One region of the Paenibacillus sp. FSL R7-0302 genome, then DNA from elsewhere that is predicted to be linked to it. Evidence: riboswitches for the same ligand, from Rfam matches in the RefSeq annotation. Region 1 holds a riboswitch; the other holds the start of a gene.
The links. A riboswitch is a leader RNA that binds a small molecule or an ion and turns the genes downstream of it on or off. The one in region 1 is predicted to bind glycine.

Region 1 (7,974 bases):
TACGGATGGACAGATAATAATTGACGCTGTCGGGACCGCTGTCGGAATAGAGCTCCAGCAGCATGTTTTCATTGGCCGTACGCAGCAGATAATGGCTGGTCTGCTCCAGCAGCTCATCGAGTGTACCTAAGTGCAGGGTCAACGTGTCCGAAGCGGACTTCGCAACCTTCTCCCGGACAATGTTGGTGGAATAGAGGTTGGTGTAAGAGAGAAAGAGGAACAGCGGCGTGACCAGCAGCAGGACAAGGGCACTCACTTTGAATCGCAATGATAGTTTCACAGTCTTCCCCCTTATCTTAGGTACAATTACACGCTGAGCGGCAGGAAAGGGGAAGGACGGCAGCCGTCCTTCCCCTCAGCTTAAAATATAAGAATTTGTATATTCCACACGACAACTTATCCTTATATTTCTCGCTGAAACGGGTGCCGTCCCTAAAAAGGACGGCATCGTCGTTTCCACTTGTTTGTTTAGGATTGTTTGGCCTTCCAGGCATCGTATTGCTTCTGAACCTCGGCGCGGATTTCTTCAATGCCGTTAGCCTTAAGCTTCTTATTGTACTCCGTAAGCACCTTATCTACACCCAGGCTGCCCGTTTCCAGCAGCGGGCGGAATTCCTTGATAATGTTGCTGACCACGGAGACCTGTGTTTTGACAGCGTCGGTATTGAAGTTGAAGCCGAAGGACTTCACCTTATGGGCGCTCTCGTTATAAGCCTTGAATTTCTCCCACTTGTCGGCGCTTTCGCCTTCCCACAGATAGGTTATGGTCTGGTTACCGAACATCCATTCAATGCCCGGAGCCCAGCCGGTATCGGCACGGGTAGCAATGCCGTCAGGCAGCTTGATGAAGTTCTCTTTGCCTTCCACCTTCACATATTGCCGTCCTTCTACACCGAAGTCAATGAGATTGACCAGCACCGGGTCGGTATGCAGCAGGTTCAGCAGCATCATGGTCCGCTCGGGATCAATCGAGGTGCGTCCGATGGCCATCATGGAGTTGCTGACGCTGGCTGTACTGATCTCAGGCTCATTCCCCTTCAGCTTCACCAGCTCAATGCCGGTGGCGATGGAATCTTCCTTGTCGGAATCCGGTTTGTCTGAACCGAATTTCATCCAGGTCTTGCCGGCCTTGAAAGCGTCTTCAGTACTGGTTTTGGTCGTTGCAGCATCTTTATTGATGTAGCCTTTGCTGAACCAGTCGCCGTAGAGCTTCATCCGGTAGATTGCGGTGTCGGATTCCATGGAGCTGATCACCATCTTATCAGTCTTGGTATCCAGTACAATTCCGGCAGGAGCGCCGGCCACCAGCTCATAACGGAAGTTCTCCTTCATGCTCTCTCTGGTCTTATCGAAGTAGCCCAGGGTATCGGAGCCGCTGCCGGAGAGCCAGATCGGCGCAATTGCCGGTTCCTTCTCCTTGATCGTCTGCAGCCATGGCTCCAGATCCTCCAGCGTCTCAATCGAGTTCACATCGAATCCGTATTTATCTACCAGATCCTTGCGGAACATAATGGTATGGCTCTCACCAATTTCCTTATTGGTAGGAATCGCATAGATTTTGCCGTCTACAGTTCCGCCGTCAAGGAAGCGGGGATCAAGGGTCTCCTTGATGCCTTGTCCATATTTGGCTAACAGATCATCCAGCGGAAGGAACGCGCCCTTGGCTACGTTATTGGCGAAGTCGGCCCAGTTGGGGGCGAAGGTCAGATCGACCTGTTCACCGGACTGGTAAGCCAGTGCCATCTTCTCGGCCCAGGAGGACCAAGGGAGTCCCTGGAAGTCAATCTCGGCGTTGATTTTCTCTTTGAGATACTTGTTGATCTCATCTACAACCGCCTTGGTATCATTCTGCGGGAAATTCCCGACCGTGTACACTTTCAGCTTCCGGAACGTTGAGGTATCAGGATTCGTGCTGCCTTCCGTGCCTGCTGTTGCGGCTGCTGCTGTCGATTCTGCCTTGGACGGGGCGGATGGACCTGAATTGCCCCCGCCGCATCCGGTAATGCCCAGTATCACGGCAGTCAGAGCGGCAAGCACCGTGCCTGAGCTTCTTGTTGTTCTCATTTGTATGAACCTCCTCGAATGATAATTAGATCATATATTCTAACCGGCATTTACGCCAGAGCTAGACCGCTTAACCCTTGATCGCACCAATCGTAAGGCCCTTGGTGAAGTACTTCTGGAAGAACGGATAGATGAACAGAATCGGACCAATCGACAGCACGACCATAGCCATCCGCAGACTTTCGGTCGGAACGGATTCCTGGACCATCAGGGCGACACCGCTGCCTGCAAGCTGGGTTTTGAAGAATTCCGCCTGGCGGATCATCTGAATCATGACGTATTGCAGGGAGAACTTGTCGGTGTCATTAATGAATAGCATGGAGTTGAACCAGTCATTCCAATACATCAGTGTAGTGAACAGACCGATCGTAGCCAGAACAGGCAGGGAGATCGGAAGCACAAGCTGGAAGAATATCCGCCATTCCGAGGCCCCGTCCAGCTTGCCGGATTCAATCATCTCCTCCGGGATCGTCTGCTGGAAGAAGGTACGGGTGATGAAGATATAGAAGGCATTGGACAGGCCGGGCAGGATCAGCGCAACCAGCGAGTCCTTCAGATCGAGATAGTTCACGTACAGCAGATAGAAGGGGACAAGCCCTCCCGAGAACAGCATGGTGATCAGCAGGTAGAAGTTGAATGTTTTTTTGAAGGGAAAATCCTTCCGGTAGAGCGGATACGCATACAGCGCAATCAGCAGCACGGCCAGCACAGTTCCGATCACTGTAACCGTCAGGCTGACGCCATACGCCTTAACCAGTGTCTCCGAATGCTTGAACAGATATTGGTACGCAGACGCGTCGATATGATCGGGCCAGAACTTGTAACCCTGCAGCGTCAAGGCCTTCTCGTTGGTTAAGGAGATGGCGACAATGAGCAGGATCGGCAGAATACATGCCAGGCTGAAGGCGATGAAGAACACATTCAGAATAATCTGGGCGGTAGTGGAGCCCTTGGTATATGGGTTGCTTCGGGATGCAGTAGTCATTAGAATCCTCCGTTTCTAGAAAAGCGCCGTATCGCGGTTCAGCTTGCGGGCCAGAGCGTTCGCGCCGATGACCAGGAAGAAGCCGACGACCGATTGATAGAAGTTCGCCGCTGAGGACATCCCCAGGTCGTTGAGCTGGATCAGGCCCCGGTAGACATAGGTGTCAATAACGTCCGTAGTTGAGCGCAGCGCACCGGAGTCCAGGGTCACATGGTAGAACAGCCCGAAGTCAGAGCGGAAGATGCCGCCCATGTTAAGAATCGTGAGAATGACCATGATCGGCGTGAGCAGCGGCAGGGTAATCTTGGTGATCTGCTGCCATTTGCTGGCGCCGTCCATCACCGCAGCTTCGTACAGCTCTTCGCTGATGCCGGTGATGGCTGCAAGGTAGATGACACTGCCGATCCCGATGGAGTGCCACATTTTGGTGATCCACAGAATGTAAGGCCATGCGTTAGGATGCATATAGGCATTCACTGAGGAGTAGCCGAACATTGGCAGAATATGCTTGACCAGGAAGCCGTACTCCGGGTGCAGGAAGGCATAGACGATGAAGCTGACCACGACCATGGACAGGAAGTTCGGCATAATCATGACGGTCTGGAAGAACTTCGAGGCCAGCTTGTTACGCACCTCATTGATCGCAATCGCCAGCGAGACGGAGAGAATGAGGCCTGAGATAATGAAGACCACATTGTAGCCCACGGTGTTGATGGTCACGCGCAGGGCGTCAGAGGTGGCGAACAGGAACCGGAAGTTGTCGAGCCCGGCCCAGGGACTGCCCATAATGCCGTCCACGTAGTTGATGTTCTTGAAGGCAATGAATAATCCGAACATTGGAATATAGCAGTTGATGAAAAAAATAATCGATGTGGGCAGCAGCATCAGCAGCAGCACCCGGTATCGCACGATATTGTGCAGCAGACGGCCGAAACGGCCCTGGGGCGGTGTCGCTAACTTGGTGTTCATAGCTTGTGGTGCGGGATTTGCCATAAGTTCTAACCTCACTCTACTTGTTCTGGATGAATTTATTATATTAGAGCGGTTGAACCGAATTCTCTCTTGCAAATGACCCTGTTTATTCAAAAATGACTTTGTGCAAGTAGGAGGTTATTCTGCGCTCCTGTCACAAAATAGCAGCAGGTGAACGTTATACCTGTATATTCTTAATAAGCAAAGGAGAGAAACTATGTACACGATCAGCTTAAATACGATGAAGAAAGCAATTATAGCAACAGCAGTAACCGCTGTACTCGGAGGGACAGTTGTCGGCGGGGGATTCACTGTACCCGTAGCGGCGGCAGCCAATGTCAACAAGGATGCTAAGGCTGACAGCGCGTTCGCGGCCAGCGACAACGCCACTCTGAAGGCTATTTTCCAGAAAGGGCTTGCTGCTGCCCCGAATCAGGCCGTGACCCAGGAAGGGGTGACCCTGACTCTAACCGATCTGATCTATGACAGTAATCAACTTATCGCAGGCATCCGGCAGGAGGGAGGGACGGTGGACAAGAACGGTTCTTTCATGGACCAGACCAGGAATGTGGACGTGTTAATCAATGGGAAAAAGCTGCTGTTTGATACTTCCATCATTCCCAATTTGGAAGATACGGACACAGCCTTGATCTATTTGAGTAAGGGAGCCATGAAGCAGCAAATCCCGGACAAATTCGACCTGACGCTGAAGGCATACGCCAACGGGGTGAAGGAGCCGTTTATTTTCAAAGTTCAAGTGAACAAGCTGGGGACCCTGTTAAGCCTGAAGCCGGGCGTCTCCAAGAAGAACAACAAATTCAATTATACGGTGAATTCCTTCGAGATGACCGCGTTAACGATGTCTCTGCAGGTGACCTTTAAGGGGGAAGTTCCGGCAGCGGCCAAGTCCAAGGTGAACAACCCGGAAAGAATGTTATATGACCTTGTGGACGAGAAAGGAAATGTGATTTCGCCATGGGGCAAGCCGTTTGAGAAAGTCCGGACAAGCGGTACCGAGGAACAGAACTATAGTGCATTCCCAGCCGTTCCGAAGTCCATTAGCGTTAAGCCTTTTACGTATTCCAAAGATTCCAGCGGGAAGATGTTCAAAGACAAGCAGGGCCAGTGGGCTAAAACTTATTATAAAGACCTGGAAACCAAAATTACGGTTAAATAACTTGCAATGAAGCAGTGCAGGACACCCGGCGATGACCAAGAGAGTAACAAATGATATTGACAGAAGTCTGGACTGTGCATAGAATTGAAAAATATTTACATGAAGTCAGCTTCAAATAATTAAATATTCGCAAGCTATGAAGGCTATGGATCACACTATAGCTGGAGCAGCTTCTGGAGAGACTGCGGGGAACCGCAGCGCCGAAGGGTTCACAATCTCAGGCAAAAGGACAGAAGAGTACCGGATTTGTTTTTTGCCGTGCGGATTAGCCGCTGCTGCAGAAGCTTATTTGGAACTTCTTATGAACCGGGAGATTGGATGACATCCAGTCTCCTTTTTGCGTTATTTACAGCGTTGAATTCATTAAGGGGGAAACAGGTATGGCACAGACAGAATTAAAAAGAGAGCTTGCGAACCGGCATGTTCAGCTAATCGCCATCGGAGGTACGATCGGCACAGGATTATTCCTGGGCTCAGGCAAGGCGATTCAGCAGGCCGGGCCTTCCATTATGCTCACGTATCTGATCGTGGGGATTGCCGTGTTTTTTGTGATGCGGGCGCTGGGGGAGCTGCTGCTCTCGAAGGCGGGGTATCAGTCTTTTACAGACATTGCTGAGGATTACTTGGGGCCGCGCGCGGCCTTCATTACAGGCTGGACCTACTGGTTCTGCTGGATTATGACGGCGATGGCCGATGTGATTGCGGTGGGTGTCTATGTGCAGTACTGGTTCGATATTCCGCAGTGGGTGCCGGCCGTGATCTGCCTGATCATTCTGCTCGGGCTCAATCTGCTCACGGTCAAAAGCTTCGGCGAACTCGAATTCTGGTTTGCTCTGATCAAGGTGGTTACGATTCTGGCTCTGATCGGCCTGGGGATTGTCCTGCTGGTGACCCAGTTCAAGACGGATGCAGGCTCAGTGTCGGTCCGCAATCTCTGGGAGCACGGGGGCGTGTTCCCGAACGGGGTGAAGGGCTTCCTGTTCTCCTTCCAGATGGTGGTATTCGCCTATGTCGGCGTGGAGCTGGTGGGGGTATCGGCAGCGGAGACGGCTAATCCTGAGAAAAACATCCCGTCCGCGATCAACAAAATTCCGCTGCGGATTCTCTTCTTCTATGTCGGCGCGCTCTTCGTGCTGCTGTGCATTAATCCCTGGACCCAGCTTAGCGCGTCTGAAAGTCCGTTCGTGCGCACCTTCAGTCTGGTCGGCATTCCCGTCGCTGCGGGCATTATCAACTTCGTTGTGCTGACCTCGGCGGCCTCTGCCTGCAACAGCGGGATGTTCTCGACCAGCCGGATTCTCTACAATCTGAGCAGACGGAATCAGGCCTCCCCTCAGCTCGGTAAGCTGAACCGGAATCATGTACCTGCGAATTCCCTATTCATTTCTACTATAGTGATCTCTGCCGGGGCACTGCTCAGCAAGCTTATTCCGGGTCAGGCCTTCGGCATCGTGACTACGATCAGTGCCATTTGCTTCATCTGGGTCTGGGGCGTTGTGCTGGTCTGTCATATCAAGTATAAAAGGAACCGCCCGGACTTACATGCCGCTTCCAAATTCAAAGCGCCGTTCACCCCGGTAATTAACTATGCTGTCCTGGCGCTGTTCGCCACCATTCTGATCATCATGCTCTTTGCCGATGAGACCCGTCCAGCGCTGCTGTTCACCCCGCTCTGGTTCATCCTGCTGTTCGTTCTGTATTCCATTCGAAGCCGTAAGGAGAAAAGTGAACAGGAAATCAGTATAATCAATACATAAACTGATTTCAGGATGAAGAGGGTGCAGCCGCCGCATGAACAAGACAGACCGCATGTTAGCCATCGTACTGGAGCTGCAGCGCAAAGGGGTCGTACGGGCAGAGGATCTGGCGTCCGTCTTCGAGACGAGTGTAAGAACCATCTACCGCGATATCCAGGCGCTTAGTGAAGCCGGAGTGCCAGTGGTAGGAGCTACGGGTCAGGGATATTCACTGGTAAAAGGGTATTTCCTGCCCCCGGTCAGCTTCACGGCCGAGGAGGCAGTGACCCTGCTGATCGGAACGGATTTCGTGGAGCAGCGGTTCGACACTCAGTATGGTCACCAGGCCTCCGCAGCAGGCCGGAAGATTGAAGCGGTTCTGCCGGATGATGTCAAGGAGAATGCCGCCCGCATCCGCCAGAGCATCCGGCTGCTGAGTACCCGTAAAGATAGGCTGCAAGGACAGGAGAAGGAGTACATGGAGCAGATCCGACGCGCGATTCTGGAGCAGCGGAAGATCAGCTTCGGGTATACAAAGGGCAGACAGGAAGCTGACGGAAGTCACCGCAGTGTCCGAACCGCCTCGCCGTATGGACTTGTCCTGAACAGAGGCGCATGGACCTTGGTGGCCTGGTGCGGGCTGCGGCAGGAGATCCGTCATTTCCGCTTATCCAGAATGAGCGGGCTTACCATTCTGGATGACCGGTTCGAAGCACCTGCGGATTTTGATCTGCACGAGTACCAGCCGGAGGATGACCGCCATGTACGCGTGTGCATTTTGGTTCAGCCGGAGATAGCGGGCAAGGCGGCTGAATCCGGGAACTTTTATCTGGAGGAAGTGGAGGACCGGGCAGACGGCAGGCTTATGACCTTCCGCGTGCGCCAGCCCGAGGACCTGCTGCAATGGGTGCTTGGCTGGGGATCGGGGGCGGTTGTCCTGGAGCCGGAAGCCTTGCGGAAGCTTGTGCGGGCCGAAGCGGCGAGAATGCTGGAACGCTACTGACATAACGTTGTCAGGAGCGGTTGTGTATATTCAGGGC
Region 2 (7,974 bases), 470 kb from region 1:
CAGGTTCTTGGCGGCGTCCTTCATCTCGGCCTCCAGACGCTGCATCAGGCTCTGCTTGTCTTTCTTGTTCATCTTGCCGCCGACACCGGTGAGATAATCGGCCTTGGACTCGGCCACCTTGGTCGCCTCGATAATATCGCGCACCTTCTTGTTGATGGTCGTCGGGGTAATCCCGTGCTTCTCATTATGGGCGATTTGAATCTCGCGCCGCCGCTGGGTCTCGCTCATGGCCTTCTCCATGGAGTCCGTAATGCGGTCCCCGTACATAATGACCCGGCCCTCCGAGTTACGGGCGGCACGGCCGATCGTCTGGATCAGCGAACGCTCGGAACGGAGGAAGCCTTCCTTGTCGGCATCCAGAATCGCGACCAGCGACACCTCCGGCAGGTCAAGACCCTCTCTGAGCAGGTTAATACCGACCAATACGTGGAATGTGCCCAGACGGAGATCACGCAGTATCGCCATCCGCTCCAGTGTCTTGATATCGGAGTGCATATAACGTACCTTGATGCCAATCTCCTTGAAGTAATCCGTCAGGTCCTCAGACATCTTCTTCGTAAGAGTGGTAACGAGAACACGCTCATCGCGCTCTACACGGTCACGGATTTCATTGATCAGATCATCGATCTGCCCTTCGGTAGGGCGCACTTCAATGATCGGATCAAGCAGACCGGTAGGACGGATGATCTGCTGGACCATCGTATCGCAATGCTCCATCTCATAAGGTCCCGGTGTTGCGGACACGTATACAATCTGGCTCACCTTGTCTTCGAATTCCTCGAATTGCAGCGGACGGTTATCCAGCGCAGACGGCAGGCGGAACCCGTGTTCTACAAGGACTGTCTTACGCGCACGGTCACCGTTATACATCGCCCGGATCTGCGGCAGCGTCACATGAGACTCGTCAATCACAATCAGCATGTCATCCGGGAAATAGTCCATCAGTGTATAAGGAGTCGCTCCCGGCTCACGGAAGGTAAGCGGACCGGAATAGTTCTCGATCCCCGAACAGAAGCCGACTTCCTTCATCATCTCGATATCATAACGGGTCCGCTGCTCCAGCCGCTGGGCCTCCAGCAGCTTGCCCGCTTCACGGAGCACAGCCAGCCGCTCCTCCAGCTCACGCTCAATATTAACCAGCGCGACACGCATAGTCTCTTCCTGGGTAACGAAGTGGGACGCCGGGAAAATCGCGATATGATCGCGTTCACCGATCAGCTCGCCTGTCAGAACATCAATCTCCGTAATCCGTTCGATCTCGTCTCCGAACAGCTCTACCCGGATCGCATGCTCGCCCTGGGATGCCGGGAAGATCTCAACGACATCCCCGCGCACACGGAACGTACCGCGCACGAAATTAATATCATTGCGCTGATACTGGATATCTACAAGCCGGCTCAGAATCTGATTACGCGGCTTCTCCATCCCTACCCGCAGCGAGAGCAGCAGGCTTCCGTATTCCTGCGGCGAACCGAGACCATAAATACAGGACACACTCGCCACGATAATGACGTCACGGCGTTCAAACAGTGAACTCGTTGCCGAGTGGCGGAGCTTGTCGATTTCTTCATTTATGCTGGAGTCTTTCTCAATGTAGGTATCGGAGGAAGGGATGTACGCCTCTGGCTGGTAATAATCGTAGTAACTGACGAAGTAATCCACAGAATTGCTCGGAAAAAATTCTTTGAACTCACTCGCCAGCTGCGCAGCAAGCGTCTTGTTGTGCGCAATAACCAGCGTGGGGCGGTTCAACTTGGAAATCACTTGTGCGATGGTAAAGGTCTTGCCTGTACCTGTCGCTCCCAGCAGCGTCTGGTGCTTCTTGCCCTGCCGGATGCCGTCCAATAACTCTTCTATGGCATGAGGCTGATCGCCCTGGGGTGTATACTCGGACTCCAGTTCAAAAGTCTTCGTACTGACGACAATATCACTCATTTGCCCGTCTCCCCTCTATCGTCTAGAATATATGAATATATTATAATTGTAACCCAATAGCTTCCTCCTCCATACCATACTGAAAAATATGGAAGATAGGAATGCACGTTCCCGTTTATTATACAGCGTTGCCCAGACTGTTGCAAACCATAATATATAGAAATTTAAGGAGCCTGAATTTATGGATTTTACTACAATAATCGGCCTGCTGGCCGGGATTGCCGCCATGATCGGCGGTTTTCTGTGGGAAGGCGGCAGCCTGTCCGGCCTGCTGCAGCCCAATGCTGCCCTGATCGTATTCGGCGGCACACTTGCGGCTGTACTCATCAGCTTCCCGGCATCCAAGCTCCGCAGCATTCCGGCGGCGCTACGTGTGGCTTTTGGCAGGCAGCAAGATACCAGCCGGGAACAAGCTGAAGAGCTGATTGCTATGGCTGCACTCACGCGGCGCGGCGGTGTGCTTGCACTGGAGAAACGAGCGGAGGAACATCCAGATCCCTTCACCCGTGAAGGCCTCTTTCTGATTGTCGACGGCAATGACCCGGATCAGGTCCGGCAGATCCTGGAGCTTGGGATGGATGCCAAGGAACTGAAATATGAAGGCTATGCCAAAATATTCGAAGCCGCTGGCGGCTATGCACCGACCATGGGCATTATCGGCACCGTTATGGGGCTGATCCGGGTACTCAGCAACTTAACGGACCCTTCGAATCTGGGCGCGTCCATTGCCGTAGCTTTTACAGCAACACTCTATGGCGTAGCCAGCGCCAATCTACTCTTTTTACCCATTGCCTCCAAAATTAAATCCCGCAGCCAAAGTGAGCTGGGCACCATGGAGATGCTGCTTGTTGGCATTCTGTCCCTGCAGAACGGGGATCACCCGCATCTCGTCCGGCAAAAGCTGGCCCCCTTCCTGGCAGACGCCCCTAAACGCAGCGCCAGCACCAGTCCGGGAGACCCGCTATGAGACAAAGAAACCGCCGGCAGCACCGCGCCGCCGCAGGTAAGGAGAGCCGGGACCGCTGGATGATTACCTACGCGGATCTGATCACGCTTCTGCTTATTTTCTTCGTGATTCTGTATGCCATGAGCAGCCTCGACTCGCAGAAATATGCCATTGTCAGCGGCTCCTTATCGGATACCTTCAAAAGCGGAAGTACAGTACTGGAGGGCGGAAGCGGCGTGCTGGAGGGCAATCAGGGAAACACAGGGACTGGCGTCGCGAAGGGGCATAATGAAGACGGCGGAACGGCTGGCGGTCCTTCGGCCACAGATTCTGCGAATGCGGACGGGACGGATGGAGCCGGGGCAGATACTCCTGCAGCCGGACAAGAAGGAGATGGGGCTGCACACCAGCCTTCAGCGCGCGAGCTTGCTTTTCGGGAACAGGAGGCGAAGCTGACTGCGCTTATGGGGGTTATCACCCAATACGTGGAGGAGAATAACCTGGGTGAGCAGATTTTTGTTGCCGATAAGCCGCAGGGCATTGCGATCACGCTCAGTGACCGCTTCCTGTTCGATGCGGGTAAGGCTGAGCTGAAATCGCCTGCACTCCCTGCCCTGCGCCAGCTCTCCGGCCTGTTCCGCGGCATCGGCGCGACCATCAGCATCGAAGGCCACACTGACAATGTTCCGGTAACCGCCGCTTCGGAATATACGGATAACTGGGAGCTGTCCGGCGCCCGCGCATTATCTGTGCTGCGCTTTTTCCTGGATAACGAGGGCCTTAGCCCTGATTCCTTCCAGTACGCTGGTTACGCGGATACCAGACCTGCATATGATAATGCTACCGCCGAAGGCAGACAGAAGAATCGCCGGGTCGAACTCATTGTGCTGCGTCAGCTTCAGGAGGAAGAATAGTACGTAACCGCGAGCGAATCAGCTCAGATACCGGCAGGCGGCAAAAGCATATATCCATTTGCTAATATAAGGAGATAGACCGCTATGCAGGATACAAACAGAGCGGCGCCGGAGGCCGCAGGGTTTTTAAGGTTTTTGCGGCTGGCAGTTTCGCTGATCATGATCATTATTGCCCAAGGGATACTTACCCTCTTCGTCGGATTTTTTGCCGCCTTCATGCAGTTCTTCTCCTCCCGCTACTTCTGGGGAGACCTGGCCCGCGTCTACCCGCTGGATAAGCTGATTGCCATTGGCGCTGATTACCTTATTGCCGGAGCTATCTTCGCCCTGGCCTGGTTCGGGGTCTGGTGGATGCTCTACGGCTTGTCCGGGAATGGGCGGATCCGCTGTTTCCCCCTGCTTCTGCTGAGCGCGTATTCGACGTTTCTTCTCCTCTTTTTACAAGTCAATCCGGTCTATAACCCGGAAGCCATGATCCCCAGTTCTGCCGGGGAAGCTACATTTATCGTTTGTATGGGGATGTCTGCCGCCGTGCTTTTCCCGTTTTATTCAGCCGGAGTGTATTATTTCGTGCTCAAGCCCGCCACCCGTCCGCGAAAAAGATACCGTTTCCTGCTGTTGTGCTCTGCATTTTCCCTTGCGGGTCTGGCTCTTCTGCCCCTGTTGTGGCATCTGGCTCCGGGCCTGTATCCGGGTCTGCTCGGGTATCCAGAATGATATACAGACGCAAAAAGGCAGACCTCTCACATTAGTAACATATAATGTAATAAAGAGAAGTCTGCCGTATTCAGCCGCTTTCGTAAATAAGCTAAGCCTTATTCCCCAACCAGTTCCTTGTACGCTGCCGCATCCAGCAGGCCGGTTACTGCCTCTGCGAACTCTGCGTCCAGCTCCAGCTCAAAAATCCAACCGTCTCCGTAAGGCTGATCATTGATCAGCTCCGGGCTGGCCTCCAGCGCATCGTTGATCTTGGTCACCTTACCGGATACGGGTGAATATAGTTCTGATACCGTCTTCACGGACTCGATACTGCCCACGCTGTCGCCTGCGGAGATCGCCGCGCCGACTTCCGGGAATTCTACAAACACGATATCGCCGAGCAGATGCTGCGCATGATCCGTAATCCCTACACGTACTACGCGTCCCTCGCCCTGCTGCGCCCACTCATGCTCTTCGCTGTATAGCAGGTTGTCAAGCACTTCACTCATGTCCAAGCCGCCTCTTTTCCGTAATTGGAGTTCTAAATTTAGTTATAGCCTAAGTTATCGGCTTGCCTAATGTCAATATAACTGACAGTAAAATTAAATTTGTCAACTTTTTGACGTTTTTTGATTGACAGGGCGGAGGGTTACCCGGTTTAATGGAGTCAGTAGAAAAACATATGGTTTGCGAATGATGGCATAGGGAGAGACTGTCTCACAGGAAGACAGCGCCGAAGGAGTAAGCCCGGGATGGGTGAATCTCTCAGGCAAAAGGACCTTTGCCGGACGCATCTCTGGAGAGCATCCAGGCCTGTAGCATAGGCTCACGGATCACCAACGGGGAAACCTGCACCAACAGCTGCAGGGTAACTCTCAGGTACAAAGGACAGAGCGAAAGTCCATTTATGCATGCGTGCATAATGGCTTTCGCCTGTCCTTTTTCGTATGTAATCAAAGCCAAGGGAGTGACGAGATGGAGTCTTTGAGAAGAACACCTTTTTATGATCTCTATGCCGCTTATGCGGAGTCCAGATGTATTGATTTCGGCGGCTGGGAGCTGCCGGTGCAGTTCACAGGCATCGTGAAGGAGCATGAAGCCGTCCGCAATCAGGCCGGACTGTTCGATGTCTCCCACATGGGGGAATTCATGGTTACCGGAGAGGGCGCCGAAGCCTTCCTCCAGAGAATGACCACGAATGATGTCAGCCGCCTGAAAGACGGCGCGGCGCAGTATACTCTCATGCTCTATCCAAGCGGCGGAGTGGTGGACGATCTGCTCGTATACCGGCTGGGTGAGGAGCGTTACATGCTTGTCGTCAATGCGTCGAATATCGACAAGGACTTCCAGTGGCTGCAGGAGCATCTTACCGCTGAATTCAGCGGTGTCACCCTGAAGAATATCTCGGATGAGACGCTGCTGCTCGCTTTGCAGGGACCGCTGGCAGAGACGATTCTGTCCAAGGTCACGCAGGTGTCTCTAACAGAGCTTAAGCCGTTCCACTTCATCGAACACGCTGAAATCTGCGGCGTCACCGTCCTGCTCTCCCGTACCGGATATACTGGCGAGGACGGCTTCGAACTGTATGCTCCCGCAGATACAGCAGCAGCACTCTGGAACGGCCTGCTGGCCGCAGGCGCACCCCATGGCCTGACTCCCGCCGGACTCGGCGCACGCGATACGCTCCGCTTCGAAGCCAAGCTGCCGCTGTACGGCCAGGAGCTGTCGGCGGATATTACGCCGCTTGAAGCCGGTGTCCAGTTCTTCGTGAAGCTGGATGCAGGGGATTTCATCGGCCGTGACGCCCTGCTGAAGCAAAAGGAAGCCGGTCTGCCCCGGCGTCTTGTGGGCCTGGAGATGATCGACCGCGGCATTCCCCGCTCCCACTACCCCGTGTACGCGGACGGAGTCAAGATCGGTGAAGTAACGACTGGCACCCAATCCCCGACACTGAAACGGAATCTCGGACTTGCCCTGCTGGATGCTGCCTATACGGAGATCGGCACAGAGGTGTATGTGGAGATTCGCGGCAAGCAGCTTAAGGCTGCCGTCATCAAAGCCCCATTCTACAAAAGAAGCCAAGGAGTGAAGCCGCAATGAAGCACCGCTATCTGCCTATGACTGAGCAAGACCGTGCAGAAATGATGGAAACCGTAGGCATCCAGTCCATCGACGAGCTGTTCGCCGATATTCCGCAGTCCGTCCGCTACCAGGGAACGATGCCGATGTCCGGCGCTCTGGACGAATACGCACTGCTTCGCCATATGAAGGGTCTGGCTGACAAGAATGCCGACTTCGACACGCACACCAGCTTCCTGGGCGCCGGATTGTATGATCACCATGTTCCGGTTGTCATCAACCATGTGATTTCCCGTTCGGAATTCTATACTGCTTACACTCCTTACCAGCCGGAAATCAGTCAGGGGGAGCTTCAGGCGATCTTTGAATTCCAGTCGTATATCTGTGAGCTGACCGGAATGAAGGTTGCCAATGCCAGTATGTATGACGGCGCAACCGCCTTCTCCGAAGCGGCTGTGCTGGCCGCAGGCGCCACCAAACGCAAGAAGCTGATTGTCTCCCGTACGGTTCACCCGGAAGCGCGTCAGGTGCTTCGTACCTCCGCCAACGCCTGGGGCCTGCAAATTGTAGAGATTGACTACGCAGACGGGGTAACGGATCTCGCCAAGCTGGCCGAAGCCATTGACAGCGATACGGCCGCTGTGCTGGTTCAGTCGCCGAACTTCTTCGGCGGTATTGAGGATCTGCGCCAGATCGAGCCGCTGATCCACGCGGTCAAGGGACTGCTCGTGGTCAGTGCGAACCCGATTGCGCTCGGCGTGCTGGAATCCCCGGGAAGGCTTGGCGCAGACATCGTAGTCGGCGACGCCCAGCCGCTGGGAATCGCCGCATCACTCGGTGGACCCACCTGCGGATTCTTCGCCGTGGCCGAGCCGCTGATGCGCCGGATGCCGGGCCGGATCGTCGGCCAGACGGTTGACCGGAATGGCAAGCGCGGCTTCGTGCTGACGCTGCAAGCCCGCGAACAGCATATCCGCCGTGAGAAGGCGACCTCGAATATCTGCTCCAACCAGGCACTCTTGGCGCTATGCGCTTCCGTCTATCTGTCCGTGATGGGCAAGGAGGGCATGCGCGAGGTGGGTGAGCTGAACATCCGAAAGAGCCACTATGCCGCTGGGCGGCTGGCTGAAATCACTGGCGCAGAGCGCGTCTTCACTGCCCCATTCTTCAATGAATTCGTCCTGAAGCTCCCGGAGGGCAGCAGTGTGAGTGCAATTAACTCCAAGCTGCTGAAGGAAGGCTATCTGGGCGGTTATGACTTAAGCCGAGATTATCCCGAGCTGGCCGGACACATGCTGGTGGCCGTAACGGAGAAACGAAGCAAGACCGAAATTGACGAATTCGCAAGCGCACTGGAGGGCTGTGTATGAAACCGGAACAAAGTCTGATTTTTGAATTAAG

Region 2: linked by a shared signal. The riboswitch ahead of gcvT (glycine cleavage system aminomethyltransferase GcvT) and the one ahead of MKY96_RS29900 (amino acid permease) in region 1 are both predicted to bind glycine.

Annotation. Positions count from the first base shown of each region.
Region 1 covers NZ_JBBOWB010000002.1:922,468-930,441, forward strand. The annotation lists gene MKY96_RS29875 (sensor histidine kinase) at 1-256, opposite strand, end outside; gene MKY96_RS29880 (ABC transporter substrate-binding protein) at 469-2,064, opposite strand; gene MKY96_RS29885 (carbohydrate ABC transporter permease) at 2,135-3,049, opposite strand; gene MKY96_RS29890 (ABC transporter permease) at 3,065-4,018, opposite strand; gene MKY96_RS29895 (DUF5643 domain-containing protein) at 4,263-5,198, shown strand; glycine riboswitch at 5,362-5,441, shown strand; gene MKY96_RS29900 (amino acid permease) at 5,579-6,955, shown strand; gene MKY96_RS29905 (helix-turn-helix transcriptional regulator) at 6,990-7,937, shown strand.
Region 2 covers NZ_JBBOWB010000002.1:1,387,686-1,395,659, reverse strand. The annotation lists gene uvrB (excinuclease ABC subunit UvrB) at 1-1,935, opposite strand, end outside; gene MKY96_RS31870 (flagellar motor protein) at 2,117-2,902, shown strand; gene MKY96_RS31865 (flagellar motor protein MotB) at 2,899-3,795, shown strand; gene MKY96_RS31860 (hypothetical protein) at 3,880-4,512, shown strand; gene gcvH (glycine cleavage system protein GcvH) at 4,611-5,003, opposite strand; glycine riboswitch at 5,188-5,285, shown strand; glycine riboswitch at 5,289-5,388, shown strand; gene gcvT (glycine cleavage system aminomethyltransferase GcvT) at 5,470-6,594, shown strand; gene gcvPA (aminomethyl-transferring glycine dehydrogenase subunit GcvPA) at 6,591-7,943, shown strand; gene gcvPB (aminomethyl-transferring glycine dehydrogenase subunit GcvPB) at 7,940-7,974, shown strand, end outside.